One region of the Paenibacillus sp. FW126-R14 genome, then DNA from elsewhere that is predicted to be linked to it. Evidence: riboswitches for the same ligand, from Rfam matches in the RefSeq annotation. Region 1 holds a riboswitch; the other holds the start of a gene.
The links. Region 1 has a riboswitch for magnesium ahead of AC3WRW_RS27600 (ABC transporter permease). Riboswitches for the same ligand answer to the same signal wherever they lie in the genome.
Positions count from the first base shown of each region.

Region 2: linked by a shared signal. The riboswitch ahead of mgtA (magnesium-translocating P-type ATPase) and the one ahead of AC3WRW_RS27600 (ABC transporter permease) in region 1 are both predicted to bind magnesium.

Region 1 is NZ_JBYTBS010000060.1:29,121-40,565, reverse strand. It holds gene AC3WRW_RS27605 (ABC transporter ATP-binding protein) at 1-1,273, opposite strand, end outside; gene AC3WRW_RS27600 (ABC transporter permease) at 1,286-3,010, opposite strand; M-box (ykoK) riboswitch at 3,330-3,499, opposite strand; gene AC3WRW_RS27595 (RrF2 family transcriptional regulator) at 3,612-4,013, shown strand; gene AC3WRW_RS27590 (PQ-loop domain-containing transporter) at 4,215-4,469, shown strand; gene AC3WRW_RS27585 (GNAT family N-acetyltransferase) at 4,471-4,917, opposite strand; partial or broken gene AC3WRW_RS27580 (Rpn family recombination-promoting nuclease/putative transposase) at 5,232-6,024, shown strand; gene AC3WRW_RS27575 (DUF4832 domain-containing protein) at 6,410-8,887, shown strand; gene AC3WRW_RS27570 (fibronectin type III domain-containing protein) at 8,903-11,445, shown strand, end outside.
Region 2 is NZ_JBYTBS010000026.1:64,860-76,304, reverse strand. It holds gene AC3WRW_RS17720 (carbohydrate ABC transporter permease) at 1-520, shown strand, start outside; gene AC3WRW_RS17715 (sensor histidine kinase) at 638-2,425, shown strand; M-box (ykoK) riboswitch at 2,515-2,688, shown strand; gene mgtA (magnesium-translocating P-type ATPase) at 3,016-5,643, shown strand; gene AC3WRW_RS17705 (MgtC/SapB family protein) at 5,669-6,370, shown strand; gene AC3WRW_RS17700 (hypothetical protein) at 6,464-6,658, opposite strand; gene AC3WRW_RS17695 (hypothetical protein) at 6,984-7,199, shown strand; gene AC3WRW_RS17690 (HPr family phosphocarrier protein) at 7,225-7,548, shown strand; gene AC3WRW_RS17685 (LLM class flavin-dependent oxidoreductase) at 7,645-8,652, shown strand; gene AC3WRW_RS17680 (hypothetical protein) at 8,751-8,969, shown strand; gene AC3WRW_RS17675 (GlcG/HbpS family heme-binding protein) at 9,121-9,594, shown strand; gene AC3WRW_RS17670 (sugar phosphate isomerase/epimerase family protein) at 9,642-10,469, opposite strand; gene kduD (2-dehydro-3-deoxy-D-gluconate 5-dehydrogenase KduD) at 10,470-11,222, opposite strand; gene AC3WRW_RS17660 (DeoR/GlpR family DNA-binding transcription regulator) at 11,241-11,445, opposite strand, start outside.

The DNA.
Region 1 (11,445 bases):
GTTCAATATAGAGATATTTTGCTTTTTCGTCGTAGGCCAGCAATTCCGAATATCTTCCCCAATCAATCAAAATATCCAGCTGATGACCGGCCTCTTCCAATCCGAAATGTTTTTCGAAGATTTCCAAGAAAAATTCCCGTTCCATTTTATTGTTCGATTTAGAATGCAGAATCCAGATAATTTTCTCGATCATAGGGACGTGCTGAAGCACTTGCTTTTTGAAAATATCTTTCCTGTCCAAAACACTTGCATCAGCAAAATGACGGCCGATTTCCGTTAATTCAATGTCGCCATGCTGGATGCAGGCAAAACCAAGCATCTGGGCTGCTTCCACAATTGGCAAAAAATCCTCCAAATTCAGGCTTAATTGATCCGCCAACTTGTATAAATCGACCGTTTTGCCTAGATCATCAATCAACTCAATAAATCCTGTTAGCGCACCCGCAGGTACTTCTTGAACTTTTTCGATCTTTTTCTTCTGTTCTTCAACGTGCTCATTATGCTTGATTTCGCGTTTGGTCAATATGGAATAAATTTTATCGACAAGCCCCGTGAATTGTGCTGCTTGTTTGTCGCGCCAATGAGGCATAGGAATGACAATATCCGATATGACACGGGCCGGGTCTCGAGATAAGACAATCGCCCGATCGGACATGTACACCGCTTCTTCAATACTGTGTGTGACCATAATGATTGATTTTGTAGGGATTTTTTTTTCTGTCCACAATTCAAGTAAATCCCGCTTAAGGTTTTCCGCTGTTAGTACGTCCAAGGCCGAAAAAGGCTCATCCATCAACAGAATATCCGGTTCCATCACCAGTGCGCGGCCGATGCCGACACGTTGTTTCATACCGCCTGACAGTTCTTTGGGGTATGCGCCTTCGAATCCGTCGAGTCCCACCATATCAATAATGGAGAGGGCTTTGCGCATTTTTTCTGTTTCCGTTAATGGTTTGTTTTCAAGCCCTAGCTTTACGTTCTCAAGTACCGTAAGCCAAGGAAATAAGGCAAAGGATTGAAACACCATCCCCACTCCGGGATTGGTTCCCTGTATTTCGTTCCCGTTATACAAAACGGTGCCTTGAGAAGGAGGCACAAGCCCGGCAATAATCCGAAGCAGGGTGGACTTGCCCGAGCCGGAAGGCCCCAGAATAGATACAAACTCACCCTCTGTAATATTCAACTGGATATCTTCCAGAATGCTGACATTCGTCGTATTGGGCATATCATAACGTTTGCTTACTTTTTGAAGTTGGATTAATGTATTTTTCATGATCACACACCTCTATTCCAGATGATATTTTTTTTCTGAGATCGCGTACAGCTTACGCCACACCAGCCGGTTTACAAGCACAACCATCAAACACATCACAATAATGCCCCAGATGATTTGCGGCCAATCTCCCTTTGTTGTTGCTTGAGCGATAAAAGAACCTAATCCAGATGCTTGTAAAGTGCTGTCTTTCCAAGATACAAGCTCGGAGACGATACTTGCGTTCCAGGCTCCTCCGCTTGCTGTAATACACCCCGTAACGAGAAACGGAAACACGCTAGGCAATATTAACTTCAACCACGTTTGTACCCGGGTCAATCGCAAAATCGACGCTGCTTCCTTCAAATCGGAAGGAATAGCCATCGCTCCGGCAATGACGTTAAACAAGATGTACCACTGCGTCCCCAACATCATGAGCGGAATAGAACCTATGTTCATACTTACTCCTAGCTTCAAGTACAGAATTGTAAACAAGGGGAATGCCATATTTGCGGGAAAAGAAGCAAGTACCTGAACAATGGGCTGAGCAATTCTTGAAAGCTTGGGATTCATGCCGATCATGACGCCTACAGGAACGGTCCAGACGACAGCGAGAACGGTTGATACGAATACGCGCAGAGCGGTTTTCATTCCGAGCATAACCACTCTGATTAATTCGCTCCATGTCAACTGCATGATTTCTAGAACAGCTTCATAGACATATTTGGCAACGAAGAGGATAACGATGAACCAAATGATCGAGGTCACACTTTTGGACACGAAAGACGGCGGTTTAGGCCATTGGATGGAGGAACTCCGTTGTTTGAACCGGTTTGTTAAGTCATGAAAGAAAATGGCAGCGGTATGATTCACATAACGAATGAATTGCGCGCGTTTTAAAATGTCATAAACCCACGATTGCGGAACTTCCGCTGCCTCCGAGTGCTCGTTCTTAAACTTTTGTGACCAAGCGACAAGCGGCCGCCAAAACAACTGGTCCACAAGGCAGATCATAATGATCATGGTAATGATTGAATAGATAATGGCCCTTACATTCCCTTGGTCGGCAGCCATTGCCATATAGGAGCCGATTCCAGGCAAATGAATGTCTTGATTCAGCACACTGATTGACTCGCTCGCCGCGAGAAAGAACCAGCCTCCGCCGAATGACATCATGCTGTTCCAAACTAATCCGATCATAGAAAAAGGCACTTCAAGCTTGGTAAAACGAGACCACACGCCGAGCCGATGAATATTGGCCGCTTCGTTTAGCGGGCGTGGAATCGTCGTAAGGGAATGATAGAAACTGAACGTCATGTTCCATACTTGACCGGTAAAAATGGCAAAAATCGAAGCACATTCAACACCGAGCAGACTCCCGGGAAAGAGCGCCATGAACATCATCACAGTGGCCGAAAGGAACCCAAGCACCGGAACGGACTGTAAGATGTCTATCGCAGGAATCATGATTTTTTCAGCCATGCGGTTGTATGCGGCGATACGTCCGTACACGAATGTAAATAATAGTGAAGCCCCGAAGGCAATAAACATTCTGAGCAGCGATCGTCCCGCGTAGTAAGGAAGCAGATGCGGGTCAAGGTTCATTGTCGGCTGATCGCTTTCGGATAAAGGCACTTCCATGCCGGCACCAAGATGGGCCGTTAAATACAGAATGGATAAGAGCATGAGAATGACCATAACGTCTGCCAATCCGAATTTATATTTGTTGCTAATAGTGAGAAAACCGTTCCATTTCATCGTGAAAACCCCCTTTGCAAATAAAAAGCTCTCCTCAGCATTGCATGAGGAGAGCGTAAACATTCCATTGTTCAGTTTGCAATCAGGTTCAACGGCTCAGCAAATGAACCCTTTGCAAGAAAGGGTTTGATTTGCTTAAGGATTGCTGAGGGCATACTGGCAGATGGAAATACGAATTCCGTGGCAGCAAAGCATTTTTTGAATTGTTCAACTGTCGCATTCGACTACTACTGTCCATTTCCAGTTTCCCCCCTTTGTACATATAATATGAAAGCCCCCCGGGTTTGGTCCCAGGGGGCATAAGTTCACAGTGAAATAAGCCGGTTCCCCCTAGTCCAGTTTTAGCACTATACAACGTAAAGAGCGTTGCTCTTAGCCACCTTATGAAAAGCCTTAATCCGGCAGTTCCTGTTCTACCCATTGGCATCTTTCGATATTTCCGGGCAGTGGCCTATGTTCGTATAGGAGCCTCACCTAACGAGGACATATTCAATTACATTGAAAGCTTACTCCCAAATACATTTATTTGTCAATGATGAAATTGATTTTTCGTTGAGCTAACGTTATTATGGATTCACGTAATCTTTGATGGAGGTGCTGAATGAAATATTCCCAGGCAACCGACTACGCGCTTCACGCGATGCTTTATCTGGTAACGTCAGCGCCCGATAAGCCTGTTGTTGGCGTGCAATTGCTGGCTGAGAAGCTAGGCGTTTCTCAAACCTATCTATCCAAGTTAATGACCAAGCTTGTCAAGGCCGGACTGATTCAGTCCTCACCGGGCGCCAACGGCGGATATCGCCTCAAGCATAAGCAGGAGGATATCTCCTTTCTCGATATCATTCGTGCGATCGAAGGGACTGCCTCCTTGTTCGAATGCAGCTTTAACCACGGAACCGAGTGTCTGATCCAGCAGGTCGTGATTGACGCCGAACGACAGATGGAGGAGTATCTGGAAAGCAAGAAAATAGCGGATTTGGCGAATGTGCGGAAGATGGAGTAGGGGCAGGCGATGCTTGCCTCTTTTTTCATGCAGAAAATACACTCGAATCCCCATTCCGACATATGATACGTGAAGAAGATTAAGCGGCATCATTGCCCGTGATCGGTGCGGGTGCGGGAATGAACTTTCTCATGAGGGCCGTTGGATTTGCCATGTTCGCATATAGAAATAAATGAGGTGCGTTTGATGTTTTTTTCTGTCATGCAGTTGATCGGCGGCGTTATTCTTTCATTGGGTTGGCTTCCTCAAATCATTCAAATTTTGAAAACGAAATCTGTAGCAGACTTAAGTTTAAAGGCGTATTTGCTTATGCTTTTAGGAATTAGCCTTATGGAAGCTTATGCAATAAGCTTGGCTGTCACGGGTGCCGGCTTAGCTTTTTTGATAACAAACACATTATCTTTAGGCGTTGTGGTATTCGTTATCATTTTAATTTTGAAGTATCGATCGCTCTAGCTTAGATCATTGAATAATTAATCCAATCCCCTTTCATGCTGCCCATTTTATCAAAAAAACGTTGAGCTCGTGTATTATCCGTCCCCGTTATCCAAGACATGTGGGCAAATCCATGCTCCTGCGTATATTTTTGACATGCTAAAAATAGTTGCAATTCCACTTCTGTATCGCGGTACTGCTCAATAACAAAAAGGTCGTTCATTACGGTACATTTATCTGCTTTCATCGTGCTGAATGTAAAAAATAGTGTGGCAAAACCAACTAACTTTCCGTTTTGTAATGCAACAAACTGTATGCCATTTTGCTTTTCTAAAAGCATCTGAATCAACTGATGAATTTTTTCAGTGGCGGGTCTGGGTTTCTTATAAAAACCAACGATGTATTCATACATTAACTCGGTCAAACCGTCCAAATCATCGGGTTCAGCATTTCTTATGACAAGTGACATGATAGAGCCTCCCATTATTTAGTATGCATAAGTATACGATATATTGAATTTTTATGCAATTTTATGATTGCGCAGAATTTGCGCAATTTCTTGAACATTTTGTTTGGATTTTTCTAATCGCTAGACCTTGGCTGGTATGATCATGAAAGCAGGATTGGCAGCTCTGCCCAAGAAGAATGTGAGGAATCATACCGTACAGCGGCACCACTAGCCGCGACAAACAGTACGCGTCTTTCCCGTCTGCGCGCTACCTATTTGTGGTATAATGGGAATAGAAAAATCTCTGGCAATTGCAAGCCGTTGGAGTTGAAAAGATGACTGAATTGTTAAAGCCGTCTGTCGATTTTGTATTCAAAAAAATCTTTGGCAGCGAAGAAAATAAAGATGAAGTGTTGCTCAATTTCCTGAATGAAGCGCTGCGGGAAACGGAACCGAAGCCGTTCGTCAGTTTGACGATACTCGATCCGCATATCGATAAAAATGCCGTGACCGACAAACAGTCCATTCTGGATGTCCGGGCCAAAACCGGGGACGGCAAACAGGTGAATCTGGAGATCCAGGTGAGCAACAAGTACGATATGGCAAAGCGCAGTTTGTATCCCAAATGATCGTTTTCATAACATATTTCACATGAGGGAAGACCATACTGGCGAACTGTTAATCGACGATATTGAAATTCACTTTATGGAACTGCCCAAGTTGGGGATCAAAGCCCACGAAATGGACAGCCGACTCGTTAATTGGCTGATGTTCATTAACGGCACGAATCAGGATCGATGGGAGGAATTAGCGATGGAAACACCGGGTTTGAAAAAAGCGATGACGACATTGGAGTTTTTGAGCCAAGACAAAGAAGCGCGGATGCTGTATGAGATGCGGAAAAAAGCGCTGCTGGATGAGCAGTCTGCTTTAGACTACGCAAAGTCCAGGGGTAAAGAGGAAGGCAGGCAGGAAGGAAGGTACGAGGGAAGGCTGGAAGGCAAGGCGGAAAGGGACAAAGAAATTGTGGTTAGCATGTTGCAAAAAGGATTGTCGATATCATTTATTGCAGAAGTAACCGGCTTGTCCGAAGCGGAGATTGAGGCGCTAAATAAACAGTTGCATTAGCAGCAAAAAAACCGCAACAAAAAAACACATACCATACTGTTTTTCCCAAGAGGATCAGAGCCGCCGCTCTGGTCTTCTTTTTTTTCGCGGCTTTAACTTTTTTGCATAATGACGCGGAAAATATTTGCGCAAATATTTGTTGATTACTCATTTTGAATGTCATATAATAGAGCCCATAGAGCACATCAGGCATAAGAATCGGCATCCAAGATCCCTCTCAACGGGATTTTTTTATTGGTGCATATTTTTTAAAGGAGGTGATGGAGAAGCAAGCAGATTTTGGGAAAGAGGTGGTGCCGGTCATTCCTATATTTGTACAGCTAGAGAGGAGATCAAAATTACAAACGAAAGCGATTACAAAAATTGAATGATGGGGTGAAAAATGATGCTGAGAAGAAAAGTGTGGGCAATGCTTCTTATTGCTGTCGTACTGTTTGGGGCACTGCCGGTAACGCAGGCATTCGGCGCAACATTCCAGTATACCGGTGATTCTGCGACCGCTTTTGCCAATCCGGAAAGGGGCTTCCATAATCGTTACGAGATTATTAACGACCCTGCCGTCAACGATTACGCAAGTGCGGCAACAAGCATCGCAGGCTTTAACCCGGATATGCTGGACCGGACGTTTGCGCGCGCTAAGCAAAACAGCAATACGCTCATCCATAGTTATATTCATTTGGATAAATACAAAAATCAGGACCTTCCCCAGGCTTTGCTCGACAATCTTAGCTCGGGACTTGCCGCCATACGTCAGGCCGGATTGAAAATCGTACTGCGTCCGGCATACGCCTGGTCCGAATCGCCGTCCGTCCCTGAAAGTCAAATAATCCGCCACACTGAGCAGTTGGGTGCTATTTTTACAGCTAATGCTGATGTGATCAACCATCTGGAGGCCGGTTATCTTGGGCCTTGGGGCGAATGGCATACAAGTTCTTTTACGGATCCTTTTAATCGCACACAGGCGGATACGCGCTATCGCATTATTAAAAGCATTCTGGGTACGACGCCTGCATCGATACCGGTCGTCATTCGTTATCCGATTTTTATCAAAGAAGTTTTGGAACTGCCGACGCCATCTGGGAGCAGCCCGCTCACACAAGAGGAGAAGGACCGTATCGGATTCCATAACGATTGTTTCCTGTCTGACAGTGCGGATATGGGCACGTACGACAATAATTCCTGGATGGGCTGGTTCTATGTAGAGCAAAAGAAACAGTGGATGTATGACCTTGCGACCTCGACCGGTGCTAACAAAATGGTAGGCGGAGAAACTTGCGATTCCTCGGGATCCAACGACTCCGCAGGCGTGAACGTACAGGTCGAAATGGGCAAGCTGCATTTCACGGAAATTAATGAGGACTATGCGCAAGTCAACACTAACATCTGGAAAAACGCGAATCTGCCGGCAGCGGGCAACGATCCGGCCGAGACGGCATTTACGAGAATCAAACGGAAGCTGGGCTACCGGCTTAGCCTCGTTGACGCCACTTTTCCAACGTCGGCCAACGCCGGCGCAAGCTTCGCGTTCTCAGCCAATTTAAACAACGCCGGGTACGCCGGTCCGATTAAACCGAGGCCGGTCTTCCTTGTTTTCGATAATGGAACGAATCGCTTTAATGTTCAATTGAACAACATTGATGTGCGGCTGTGGAAGAGCGGTTCAGTGAATGTATCCACACAGACCGTCACCCTTCCTTCCAACATGCCTGGCGGAACTTACAAGCTTGCGCTGTGGCTGCCGGATAACGCAAGCAGCCTGCGCTCTCGCCCGGATTACTCGATCCGCCTGGCGAATCAGAACACCTGGGACGCTGCTGCCGGGTATAACGTGTTGTCCAATTCGGTTGCCATAAGCAGTGGTCCGCCGACCGCTCCAGCAGCGCCGACGAACTTGGCGGCGACGGCCGGCAACGCGCAAGCGTCGCTGAGTTGGACCGCTTCATCTGGCGCGACCAGCTACAACGTACTGCGTTCGACAACGAGCGGTTCGGGGTATATCCAAGTCGCTAGCGGCATCACGGCGACATCTTATACAAACACGGGCCTGACTAACGGTACGACGTATTACTATGTTGTTCAAGCGGTCAATTCCGTGGGCACGAGCGGCAACTCCAACCAGGCGAGCGCGACGCCGGCAGCACCGACTTTACCGGCAGCGCCGACGAATTTGACGGCGACGGCCGGCAACGCACAGGTGGCTTTGAACTGGACAGCATCGACCGGCGCGACCAGCTATAATGTACTGCGCTCAACGACAAACGGTTCGGGATACGCCCAAGTCGCAAGCGGAGTGACGGCGGTGTCATTCACGAACACGGGTCTGACCAACGGAACCACCTATTACTATGTTGTTCAAGCGGTGAATTCGGCGGGCACGAGCGGCAACTCCAATCAGGCGAGTGCGATGCCGGAGGTATCCACTGTGACGATCGATTCGTTCGCGAACGCAACGAACTTTAACAATAAAGTGAATGACTTGGGTCAAAGCATCAGTTGGGTTATTGACAGCGCTTACTATGGCTCCGACAGTAGCGGCAATATTGTCCTTAATTCTAGCGGAGCGGGGCAATATTTCCAGGAAAACATCAACCGGAGTCTGGCCGGGAAAACGAATCTGGTGCTGCGGATGAGGGACTGGAATCCTTCCGACACCTTACAGCATTGGAATGTCGTGCTGAATGACGGAACGGACCATACCGTCGGGCCGATCAGCAACTACGGAACGGCCGGAGGAAGCTACAGCGACATCACAATACCGCTCAGTGCCTTCGGGGCGTCGCTGGCCAACGCCAAATACATCAAGCTCGTGCATAGTGACAGCACGTATGCGGTACTGCTCATTGACGCGATCAGCGTGAATTAAGAGGAGGTATTGTGGATGAGGAGAACGGTAAAAAGCAAATTCTACAAACAGCTCGCAAAACGACAGCTTCTGTTTGTCTTGATATTCATTCTATTGACGAGCGCTATCCCTGCAGTTGTGAGTGCGGCTCCCGCAGGACCGCCTTCCACGCCGGTCAGTCCGTCGGCGGACCCGGCTCTGCAAAGTCATGCTTTAACTTATGCGCCCGGTCCGCTCGACAATCCGCTGAAAGGTTTCCTTCCTTTCTTCTTTTCGAAAACCGATTACGCCACCGGGTATCCGCACAGCATGGAATGGTCTTATTTTGCCCTGAGCGAGATCATGACCAACCCGTCCAATTGCGGTTCGTATAATTGGGCAATGATCGAACAAGTGCTGGATGAGGTGGCTTCGCGCGGGAATCAGGCGGCCATCCGTCTCTACATGGAATATCCGGGCGGAACGGGCACTCATCCCGGAAACGGCATTCCTGCGTGCTTTAACGGAAATGTGACCATGCGTCAAAATACGTACTGGGGAACGACAAGTCCGGATTATGACAGCCCGTTTTTGCTGCAGGCGCTTTCGAATTTTATTCAAGCCTTCGGTGCAAAATATGACGGGGATCCCAGAATTTCATATGTCCATATGGGATTGATCGGGCTATGGGGAGAGTGGCACACTTGGCCGTTCGACAGGGATACCTCCGACGGTTATCCGAACCTTTTTCCGACAGACGCATCAATAAATAAAGTTATTGACGCATATGACAATGCGTTCAACAAAACCAAACTTGTCATCAGATACCACAGTTTGGGCGGCGGGCATGCTGTACAGGCCAATATCGGATTCGCCGACGATTCATGGCCTTACAAAGAATTCAGATCGGGATCGACCGAGCCGAAAAGTATGACGCTGCCGGTTTCTATGGGCGGGTGGTCCGACGCTTTCCTGCAGCTTGCTTTGGATGTAGGCGGGGAAAACAGATGGATCAGCGAGTCGATTGGCGGGGAAGCCCGGCCTGAGATTCAAGGATCGATGTTCTCGAATTGGCCGACTGGCGGAGGGCAAGTATCCAACTTGCTGGATAGCATTGAGTTGACCCACATCTCTTGGATGATTAATCAGCAAGGCATTACCAGCTACAATAGCGGCGATACGAAAGTGGCCGAAGCGATACGCAAAATGGGCTACGAATTGTCCGTAAAAGAATCCTACTATAACAACGTATCGTCGGGAAGTCCGTTGAAAGTCGGGGTTCGCATCGAAAACAGAGGTGTGGCTCCGTTCCCGTATCCTTGGAAAGTGCTGGTCGGATTAAAGGATTCCGCTGGAAACGTGGTTCGGACGTGGGAGACGAACTGGGATTTATCGAAAGTCCAACCGCTGCAAATCCGCACGTTCCCGGATTGGAATACTTCAAGCAATTATTTGAATTTCGGCAGCCCCTATTATTTTGATTACAACGTCGGTAATCCTGGCGTGAACGGCAATTTCAATCTGGTTATGCGTGTAGTCAATCCGCTGGAAAGCGTCAGCGAAGCCGATGTAAGAAGCAGAGGCAGCATCGAATCGTGGCAGCCGTTCCTGCCGGCCAAGAAAGTTCGTTTCGCCAATGCGGAACAAAATACGGACGGTTGGATCAATTTGGGGCAAATCTCCATTGCCTCTAATCCTACAGCGCCTGCGGCACCGACGAACTTGACGGCGACAGCAGGCAACGCGCAAGTATCGCTGAGCTGGAGCGCCTCATCCGGTGCGACCAGCTATAACGTACTGCGCTCGACGACTAATGGCTCGGGTTACGCACAGGTCGCTACCGGAGTGACAGCGACGTCTTACACGAACACGGGTCTGACCAATGGTACGACGTACTACTATGTCGTGCAGGCAGTCAACTCGGTGGGAACGAGCAGCAATTCCAACCAATCGAGTGCGACGCCGGTTGTCTCGCAGAGCGCTCCGGCGGCACCGACGAACTTGGCGGCGACAGCCGGCAATGCGCAAGTGTCGCTGAGCTGGACCGCCTCATCCGGTGCGACCAGCTATAACGTACTGCGCTCGACGACGAGCGGTTCGGGTTACGCACAGGTCGCCACCGGAGTGACGGCGACATCGTACACGAACACGGGTCTGACCAATGGTACGACGTACTACTACGTCGTGCAAGCGGTCAACTCGGCGGGAACGAGCGGCAACTCCAATCAAGCGAGCGCGACGCCGGTCATTCCGCCGACCGCACCGGCGGCGCCGACGAACTTGGCGGCGACAGCCGGCAACGCGCAAGTGTCGCTGAGCTGGACCGCTTCATCCGGTGCGACCAGCTATAACGTACTGCGCTCGACGACGAGCGGTTCGGGTTACGCACAGGTCGCCACCGGAGTGACGGCGACGTCGTACACGAACACGGGTCTGACCAATGGTACGACGTACTACTACGTCGTGCAAGCGGTCAACTCGGCGGGAACGAGCGGTAATTCCAACCAGGCGAGCGCGACGCCAGCGGCATCGACCGGTACGGTGACGATCGATTCGTTCGGGAACGCAACGAACTTCAACAATAAAGTAAATGACTTAGG
Region 2 (11,445 bases), on a different contig from region 1:
CTGGGTGACGCTGTTTTTCTTTTCTACGCTGCTCATTCCGCCGGCTACGTACATCGTCCCGAACCTGCTCAACCTGAAAAGCTTGGGCATGCTGAATACGTATTGGGCCTTCTGGCTGCCGGCTGCGGCGAACGCTTACTTCATGCTGCTGCTCAAAAACTTCTTCGATGGCATTCACAAAGAAATATTGGAAGCCGCAAGGATGGACGGGGCAAGCGAGTTCAGCTCCTTTATCCAAATAGCGGTTCCGCTTTCCACTCCGATCATCGGTACGCTGTTGATGCTGTCTTTTTCGGCGACGTGGAACGATTTCTATTGGCCTAGTCTTGTGATGACGGAAAGAGGGATGTACCCGCTCGCAACAGGCATCTATTTGTATGTGGTGTACCCGACATCGGTCATTCCGTGGAGCGTCCGTTTTGCCGTATTGACGATGGCGATGCTGCCGCCGGTGGTGTTTTTCCTCATTTTTCAAAAATTTATTATTCGCGGCATCTCGGTTTCCAGTGTGAAAGGGTAGCGAAGAACGTCCATCAGAAGCTATTTCTGGTGGCGTTTTCTTTTGCCTAAAGGAGAATGTCCCCGCGATCGCGAAACTAAGACGAAATGGAAGGGCTGGAAAGGAAGGAAAATCAGTATGCGTAAAATGCTGCGTAATATGAATCTGATGAAAAAGCTGATCGTCCTGCTTATCTTATTCGTCGTCATTCCCATATTGGTCTTGGATTTGGTCGTCGCGAAGAAGCTGGAGTCCATTACAGAAGAGCAGGTGGGAAATGCGCTGCTGCAGCTGGTGCGGGGAAGCCACTTAACATTAGACAGGGAAAGCAGCGATTTCGAGGAAAAAACGGAGAAAATCATGATCTCCCAAGAGATTCAACAGCTCGTCAGCATCCCTTCATCGTCGGAATATGAGCGGTTTGAAATCTTTAAGACGCTTGATAAATATTTAAGCAATTATTCAACGAATGCGATTCGTTATTCCATGTTCTTTTCAGATACCGATAAGCAGTATTCCTTTGTGCCGAATTCCGATATTTTAAACAACGGCATTTTTTATGCAACGGATTTGAATGCGCTCTCCTGGTATAAATCGGTTAGTCAAGCTAAGGGGAAAGGTGTGCTTCGCGTTATCGATAAGTTCGGCTTCAATCCGAATAGCGTGCAAACCGTTGCCTACCTGCGGCAGCTCAACAGCATTTATAACGGTGAAACCGTCATCGGCTACCTGCTTGTGTCGGGAATCGAGACGCCTTTGCAGCAGGATTTCTCGCCGTTTGACAAGTATGCGGATGCCCAAGTTATGCTGCTGGATCAAGAGAATACGGTGCTCGCCACCAACACGGAGAAATTCCAAATCGGCTCCACAATGCCCGTTGATGCGGATAAAGTGGAGGGGGTTTATAAGCTGAAAGAAGGCGGCGTGGAGTATATGCATGTGCTTCATACCAGCGAAGTTACGAACACGAAGCTGCTGATGCGGGTTCCCGTGCAATCGATTATCATCGATCACATCTCTGTGCAGCGTCTGGTGGATTGGATCATGTTTATTTATTTCTTTATTTTAATTTTGGCGAGCATGTATTTTATTCAATCGATTCTGAAGCCGATTTCGCGGCTGGCGCGCATTACGAACTCCTATCATCCCGGCAGGCCGCTGGCGATCTCCATGCATTCGGAGAGCAAAAACGAGATCGTGCTGCTGAGCAATCATTTTATCCGGATGACCGACCGTTTAAATCAAACGATTTATGATCAATATGAGCTGGAATTAAAGCATAAGGAAATTGAATTGTCGATTCTCCATACGCAAATTAATCCGCATCTCCTTTATAATACGCTGGAGTCTGTCTACTGGCATACGTTTATGGAAGGGGCGGCGGAGTCGGCTGAAATGATTAAGGATTTGTCGCTCATTATGCGGATCGGGCTAAGCAAAGGAAAGCTGTTGATTCCGGTGATGGAGGAAATCAATCATGCGGAGGCGTATGTACGGTTGCAATTGTTCCGGTACGAGTACGCTTTTCAGGTGCATTGGGACATTGAAGAGGATGCGAAAAAGTTTCTCGTGCCGAAGGTCATACTGCAGCCCATTATTGAGAATGCGATTCTGCACGGCATTAAGCATATGAGCCAAGACGGAGAGTTATGGATTAAGGTGCGAAGCCGCGATGGTCTTGTCATCATCAGTGTCGAGGACAACGGTTACAGGCAGGCCGATATCGACATGTTGAATGCGATTCTGCAAGGGAAAGAAAGCAATCGGGGCTTCGGAATTATCAACGTTCAAAAGCGGATTCAGCTCCACTTCGGGGGCAGTTACGGCTTGCATTACAGCCATCGGGAAGATCAAGGCGTACGTGCCTGGATTGAGATCCCGGCGATTCTCGATGAGCATGAATGGAAGCAGCCCCCCAGCCGTTGAGACGATCTCAGGATGAAGAAAATTTTTGTTCGTAGAAAAAAAGTTGTTGACACATTCCTGAATATGAGTGTAGTATTCTCATGTAAAACATATGACCTCGTTAGGTGAGGCTCCTATACAAACATAGGCCACTGCCCGGAAACATCGAAAGATGCCAATGGGTAGAACAGGAACTGCCGGATTAAGGCTTTTCATAAGGTGGCTAAGAGATATCGGATCTCTTTACGTTGTATAGTGCTAAAGCTCGACTAGGGGGAACGGTTAAGTGTCTTTTTTGCGCGCTTATTTATGATCCCTCTAGGTGAACCTAGAGGGATTTTCATTTGAAAAAGGGGGGATTCACATGGACAGTAGTCCGAGTAGGCGAAGAATAACATATGTACGGAATTATCCTGTGAAGAGCAGGAACTCGTTTGCTTCGATCCCCCATAACCTTAAAATTTACAAATTTATCCATTATTTACATAAGGGTAAGTTTATTTAAGTGTGTCCATGTACGGATTGAATGAAATAGAACGGGTTCCAAAGCCAACGGCTCTCCTCCTGGGAGAGCTTTTTTGTGTCCAAATACGACGGTGGAGGAATAACCAATGAAAAACAACAAACGGAATGACCAAACGAATCAAGAAATAACAAATCGTCTTATTAAGATGTCCATTTGCGACAAAGAGGATTTAATGGAGGAATTGGCAGCTTCCTATGAGGGCTTAAAAGATTCAGAGGTTAAAGAAAAGCTGAACAAATACGGGAAAAATCAAATCGCTCATGAAAAGCCGCCAGTATGGTACGTGCAGCTGTTGTTATGCTTTAAGAATCCGTTCATTCTTATTCTTTTGGCATTAGACATTTTTGCAATTTTTACGGATGATACGGTAGGTCAACTCGTACTTAGCTTAATGATTGCGATTAGTGTACTCATAACATTTACCCAGGAATTCCGTTCCATGCGGGCCGTTGAGAAGCTAAAGGCAATGGTAAGAACAACCGCCACAGTGACTCGTAACGGATCGAAGCAGGAGATTGATATGGATCAACTTGTTCCAGGGGATATCGTCCATCTGTCTGCAGGCGACTTAATTCCAGCGGACGTCAGGCTGCTAACCTCCAAGGATCTTTTTGTCAGCGAATCCTCCCTTACAGGAGAGGCTCTTCCTATGGAAAAGCAGGATACGAGCTTGACCAAGCTTCATAAAACAAAGCTGCCCAGGCACGCCAATGCACTTGAGCTTGACAACATGTGCTATATGGGTACGAATGTCGTTAGCGGCACGGCTATGGCTGTTGTGATATCTACAGGAGCTTCAACTTACTTTGGGTCGATGGCCAAAATATTGACCGGCACGCGTCCTCTGACAAGTTTTGATAAAGGTGTCAACAGCGTCTCCTTTCTCCTTATCCGATTTATGCTGATTATGGTTCCGATTATCTTCTTTATTAACGGCTTCACCAAAGGGGACTGGTGGGATGCATTACTGTTCGGCATGTCCATTGCCGTTGGTCTGACACCTGAAATGCTTCCTGTTATCGTTACTACAAACTTAGCCAAAGGCGCCTCCGTCATGTCGCAAAACAAAGTAGTCGTTAAACGGTTAAATGCGATCCAAAATTTTGGGGCGATGAATATTCTTTGCACGGATAAAACGGGGACGCTCACGCAGGATAAAATCATTCTCGAAAAATATATGGACATTCATGGCAATGAAAATTTGAAAGTGCTCGAATACGCTTATTTGAACAGCTTTCATCAGACTGGACTTAAAAATTTATTGGATGTTGCGGTATTGGAACATGTAGAACTGACAGATGTTCTAGGAGCTGAAAAAAATTATAGCAAAATAGATGAAATCCCATTTGATTTTAACCGCCGCCGAATGTCTGTCGTACTGGAGAAAAGCGGCAATGGCCATGTGCTCATTTGCAAAGGAGCTATGGAGGAAATTCTCAGTGTTTGTTCCCATGTGTTAGATGACGGTGAGCGCCTGGAGCTTACGCCTCAAATGACGCTAAGGGCTCAGCAGCTTGTGCATGAATTGAACAATGACGGACTCCGTGTAATTGCCGTTGCCGTCAAAACGCTTAACCCCAAAAATGATCCTTACGGAAAACAAGATGAGACGAATCTTACGCTTGTTGGCTATGTCGGGTTCATAGATCCGCCGAAAGAAACAGCGAAGACAGCTATTCAGGCATTAAAACAAAACGGCGTAGAGGTCAAAGTATTGACTGGCGATAACGCAGCCGTTACTCGCAAAGTGTGCAAAGATGTCGGCCTTCATGTAAGTAAAATTGTGTTAGGAAGCGAAATCGACCGTTTGAACGATGAACAGCTTGCCGATCTAGCTGAGAAAACAGCGGTTTTCGCTAAATTAAATCCGTTACAAAAATCCAGAATCGTTAAGGCGCTGCAGTCCAAGGGTCATACGGTTGGGTTTATGGGAGACGGGATCAATGACGCAGCAGCTTTACGCGATGCAGATGTAGGCATTTCAGTAGATACCGCTGTCGATATCGCCAAAGAGTCTGCGGACATTATTTTGCTTGAGAAAAGCTTGATGGTTTTGGAAGCGGGTGTTATCGAGGGGCGTTTAACGTTCGGCAATATTATTAAGTACATTAAAATGACAGCCAGTTCGAACTTCGGCAATGTCTTTAGTGTCATGGGTTCCAGCGCGTTTCTGCCCTTTCTCCCGATGCTGCCTATTCATTTGCTTATTCAAAACTTGTTCTATGATATCTCACAGTTGTCGATTCCTTGGGATCGAATGGATAACGAATTTTTAAAGAAGCCAAGAAAATGGGATGCAAAATCTGTGGGAAGATTTATGCTCTTTATCGGTCCTATAAGTTCCATTTTCGATTATGCCACGTACTTCCTTATGTATTTTGTTTTTGCTGCCAATACAGTTGAAAGTCAGTCTTTGTTTCAATCCGGATGGTTTATTGAAGGTTTATTATCCCAAACGTTAATCGTTCATATGATTCGCACTGAAAAAATCCCATTTATTCAAAGCAGAGCCAGCATGCCAGTTCTGTTATTAACAAGCTTGATTATCCTTGCAGGCATATTCATTCCATTCTCCGCGTTCGGTTCCAGCGTTGGCTTACAACCGTTGCCGCTTTCCTACTTCCCTTGGCTCGCAGCGATATTGCTGAGCTACTGCTTCCTTACGCAGGCCATCAAGAAATGGTATATTCGCAAATTTAACGAGTGGCTCTAAAAGAAATGATTAAGAGGTGATACAGATGACCATAGCATTGATCTTGAAACTTTTTTTAGCATTATGTTTTGGACTTCTAATCGGCATTGACAGACAAATTAAACAAAAACAGCTTGGGTTGCGACCATGTATGGTCATCTGTATGGCCAGCTGCTTAATCACGATTGTTTCCATTCATGCGTTTGATAAATTTGCCGGCGCCAATCATCCCAATATGGACCCGATGCGCTTAGCCGCGCAGATTGTGAGCGGTGTCGGTTTTATTGGCGCCGGGGTCATTTTGAGAAGAAGCAACGAAGTCATATCCGGTCTAACCTCCGCGGCTTTGATTTGGGCGGCATCGGCAATAGGAATTGCAGTCGGTGCCGGATTTTACTGGGAAGCGGCCAGCGGTGTTGTTCTCTTGATCATTGCCGTCAATGCCGTGCCCTATCTGATTAAAATCGCCGGACTAAACAATTTGAACAGACATGATGTCGCCGTCAAAATCGTCGTGAAACCCAACTACAGAATGACGGAATTAATCCAGACCATTGAGCGCAAAAATACGGGGAATAGCAAATCTACGGAATATAAGTTGCGGCACATGAAGCTTAGAGATTTAGACAATGGAAACCAGCAGTTGGATTTAATATTGTCCGTGCCTGAAGATCAGTATACAACGGAAATTTATTATTATATTAAAAAAATTGAAAATGTCATGACGGTAGACGTGGATCAGCTGTGATGAACCGGGCACTAGTTGTGCTGCATAAAGAACCTAACGGCAAGTATACCGCTAGGTTCTTTTGCCTGCGAAGCAAGTTTGCTATGGTTAAGTTTAGTTTTGAGGCAAACCAAATTCGGTATCTGTTGACGCGTTGTGATCGGTAATTTCCACATATTGATCGACTGTATCCAGAACTTGACTCAGCTGCCAGCGGCTGAAAACCACATGGTCTGAAGAAATGGCATTATAGGTGCTCTCTTCTTTGCAAATTTTAAAGCCTCGGTAATTCTCATAAATGGTTCTCATTGAGATCTCTCCCTCGCTTTGATGTATATCTTAAACTATCATTAAACGCCAATTTTTGGTAGAGGTGCAAATTGAGAGATATTGTCTATTTCTGGCTTTTATTATTCAAAATTGATTAATCCTTACGTATCGCCTCTGAAATAAACAAATCGTATCGATTTGGAGGCGGTTGACAAATCGTAAGCGTCAGTGTTAATATACAAACAACAAGTTAATTCATAGTAAACTTATTGGAATTTAATGAAATCTAATTCTGACCGGAAAACCGGAAGCGTGGATGCTGAGTCCATGCTTTTTTATTTTATGAAACGGAGGTTTTGCTGTAATGAATCGTACAAACATTTCGTATAATGACGTCCCTGTCGTCGTGAACTTGGTGGGAACGGATCATAAGCTGATCCCGTCCTTGCTGACTGCGTTAAAGCACAACAAAATTACGTTAAACGCGATTCAAAATCCGCCGCTGCAAATCGATCTGTTCAGCTCTGAAGCGCATCTTTACTCCGAAGAAGGAGACAAGTACCGGATTCCGATTTTTTAAAAGACACAACAAGGAGGAGAACATCTTGAAAATTGAGTGGTCATTTGAAATGTATCGCCCTTGGACGATCGAGCAGGTTTTGAATTTCGTCGCGATGGCCAGCCGCTATTCGAGCCAAATTTATGTAGGCTCCAAGGGGGAGATGCTGAATGCCAAAGGACTGTTGGGCGTCGTGACATTAAGCCTTTCGCTTGACGCGCACGAAACGATTCGGCTGCTGGTTGAAGGAGCGGATGCGCAGGAAGCATTCACAACGCTATCCGTGTTTTTGCAAAATGAAGAGCGGCGTCAACGTATTTACAGATTGCCGTCTTCCTATACGCTAAAGCGTTCCCGGGTAGCGCAATAAAAGAATTGTTGCAAACAGTCAAGAGCTCGCAGCTTGGCTGTTTTTTTTGCTATTCTGTGCTTGTTTGTGTTACAGTTAGTGCAGAGGTGATCAACGATGTTGAAATTGGGTATTTTGGACCAATCACAAATAGGGGAAGGCCGCACAGCGGCACATGCGCTGGCTGAAACGACGGAGCTGGCCCAAGAAGCAGACAAATTAGGATACACCCGGTATTGGGTATCGGAGCATCACGCCTCGCAGGCGCTCGCCCACTCAAGCCCGGAGGTGCTTATCGCACATTTGGCCGCCAAAACGAATCGGATACGATTAGGATCGGGCGGCATCATGCTTCCTCATTACAGCGCCTATAAAGTAGCTGAAAATTTCCGCTTGCTGGAGGCGCTGCACCCGGGGCGGATTGACGTCGGACTCGGACGGGCTCCCGGCGGGATGCCGATATCGACGCGCGCGCTGCAAGAGGGGAAATACACGAGCGTAGACCAATATCCGCAGCAGGTTGCTGACCTGACGGGGTATTTATATGATTCGCTTCCGGCGAATCACCGTTTTGCAGCCTTGCACGCATCTCCGGTCATTTCAACTGCACCGGAAATTTGGCTGCTCGGTTCTTCCTACGACAGTGCCCGGATTGCCGCGGATCAAGGGGCTGCTTTTGGCTTTGCGCAGTTTTTTGGCAATGCGGATTGCGAACAGGCTTTGCGGATTTATCGCGAGCATTTCAAGCCGTCGATTTTGAACGAACAAGCTCATTCGCTAGCGGCGATTATGGTTATTTGTGCGGATACGGAAGAGGAGGCGAAGCGTCTGGCTACAAGCACGGATTTGTTTTTCCTGTCGCTTGGCCGCGGCGCATTGCTGCCGTCTTTTCCATCCGTTGAAACAGCGATGAATTATCCCTACACACCGGGGGATTTGGCTTTGATCCAAGATCGCCAGCATAAGCGGATCGTCGGCACGCCAGAGCAAGTGAAAGCGGAAATGCTTAAGCTGAATGAGGCCTATCAGGCCGATGAGATCATGGTTGTGTCACCTATTCATGATGTGGCGGCGAGAATACATTCGTATCGATTGCTTGCGGAAGTGTTTGAACTGAAGGGGTAATGAATTTGCATGCCTGCTGAATCGTCTGCCATTTCTCCGTAATTATTTGCGTTTTTCTCCTCTTGCCATTACACTTAAACCAAAAATGGAGTGGTGAAATGAGCAAGAACAGAGTTTGGAATAAGGGAAAACGGAATGGCGGCGGTGGGCCGGCACCTGGAACGGGTTATAAGGAGAAGCTGGCTGCGGCGGCGAGGGAAGAAGGCAAAAACCCGGAGATTGATTATAACAACCCCATTAATCAAGTTCGCCCAATGAAACGCGATAATTGGGTGGAGCGGCCTGCCCGCGTCGTTCGGGTACAACCTAACAAATAAGTGCAAAAAAGCCTATTCGGACTTGTGACAAGCCGGATAGGCTTTTTTGTCTTCGCGAACATAAACGCTGCGCATTTCCATATGAATGGAAAGAGGAGATTCACGAATCACGTCATCATGTGTCGACAAGCAGCAGGGAGGGGAACTATGCATGAAGTCGGTTTTGAAGCTGGAGCTTGAAGAAGCGCGGGTTATGATTGCGGCAGGCATACAAGCCGCTATAGAGGCTAATGCGGCAGAAACGATATGCATCGTAGACGATGGCGGCTATGTCATCGCCTTGGAACGCATGAATGGCGCTCGCAACACGAGTCCTGAAATGGCGATGGCGAAAGCTTTTACAGCTAGCGGTCACCGGCGCTCGACGCATTTGTTCAATCAGCCCGGAGGTCCGGCGACGATTCATGGCGAGGCGTTTGGCATACATGCCATGATGCCCGGAAAGTTTGCCATTTTTGTCGGAGGATTCCCGATTGTCGTCAATGGCTGTGTTATTGGGGGAGTCGGTATCAGCGGAGGAGCCGGCGAGGATGACATTGCCGTAGGCGTCGCGGCGCTCAAGGCTTTGCAGTGTTATTTAGGCGATGAATATGAAGTGATGACCGGTCCTGATATCAAAAAATAAAACAAAGCCCCGGATCTCCCCCAAAAAGGGTGAACGGGGCTTTTTAATTACATAAGACTTCTTACATATTGAACGGTGCTGTCAATGGTTTCATCCGAAAGCTGTTCCAAAGAAATGTCGATGCCCGGTTTAGCCCGGTGGAGTTTGTCCAGGAACGATTGGGTTTGGAAAATGCCTTGTCCGGAGCGTACTGCTTCCAGCTTGCCGTCACGAACGACAACATCCTTCAAATGAGCAAGAACGATGCGGTCCCCGAAAGCTGCAAAGGATCCAGCCAGGAAATCTTCTTGATCTTCAACGGCAGCAGGAGGAAGCAGGTTCACAGGATCAAAGACAACCCCTAAGCAGCTTGACGGGATTTCTTCCATGATGCGTACCATTTTTTCTTTGCTGGATAACGTGTGAGTGAAAACGGGCTCAAGTCCGATGTGAACGCCCCAGCGCTCCGCTTCCTCGGCCAGCTCCTCAACCGTTTCCCTGAGCAGTTCCCAACCGATAGCCTCATATCGCTCTGCATCTTGCGACAGGTATGTCGTCAAGTCGGCCGTTTCTGTGGCGACAATGGACGTTCCGAAATCTCGGGCGTACCGCAGGTGCTCTTTGAACCGGTTGATTTCGTAGCGCCGCTGCTGCGGATCCGGGTGAATCGGATTGATATAGCAGCCAAGAACGCCAATGCGGATACCGGCGCGCTGGAACTGTTCGCCGATATGATTGGCGAGACCTGGACTAAGCTTGCCCAGGCTTGTGTCGATATCGCTGATGGCTTTGCTGAGAGCCAGTTGTACGAAGTCAATGCCTCGTCCGCTTAGCTTCTCTGTTAATTGGTTCAGTGGAAGATGGCCGACGGCATGAGCTAGCGTACCGATACCCATTTATCTCGCCATCCATCCGCCGTCCACGCATAGTACGTGACCGTTCATGTAATCGGAAGCGTTCGAAGACAAGAACACAACAGGTCCTTTCAAATCTTCCGGCGAGCCCCAACGTCCTGCCGGGATACGCTCTGTAATGGATTGCGTGCGCTTCTCGTCTTTCAGGATTGGCGCTGTGTTATTCGTCGTCATGTAGCCTGGCGCGATAGCGTTGACTTGGATGCCTTTGCCTGCCCATTCGTTCGCCAAAGCTTTCGTAACGCCTGCGATCGCATGCTTGCTTGCCGTATAACCCGGCACATTGATGCCGCCTTGGTAAGTCAGCATGGAAGCGATGTTCACGATTTTGCCGCTGCCGCGCTCGATCATATGACGGCCGATCAATTGGCACAGGAAGAAAGCGGAGTTTAAGTTCAGGTCGATGACGTCGTGCCAATCTTGACGCGCATGATCGACAGCCGGCGTGCGACGAATGATTCCGGCGTTGTTCACCAGAATATCGATGCCGCCGTAAATGCCGACAGCTTTATTAACGACATCCTCAAGGATGTCTTCGTTGCTTAAATCCGCTGCGATCAGCTCAGCTTTACCGCCTAATGCACGGATCGCTTCAACCGTTTGCACGCTTTCGGAAGAGGATACGGCAATGACGTTAGCGCCGGCTTCGGCCAGACCGATAGCCATCGCTTGGCCCAGGCCGCCGGAAGCTCCGGTTACGAAGGCTGTTTTTCCTGCTAAATTAAAAAGTGTCATGAAAGATACTCCTTTTCACTAGTGAGTGACGATTTGAATGCCGGCGTCACGGTACTGCTTGGCCGTTTCTGCGGGCAGGTTGCTGTCGGTTATAATCATGGCGACTTCAGATAAAGAAGCGAACGTGCGTAAAGCGCACTGGCCGAATTTGTAATGGTCGGCGACGCCATAGACGGTTGCGCTGGAGGCGATCAACGCCCGTTTGTAATCGGCGTGATCGCTC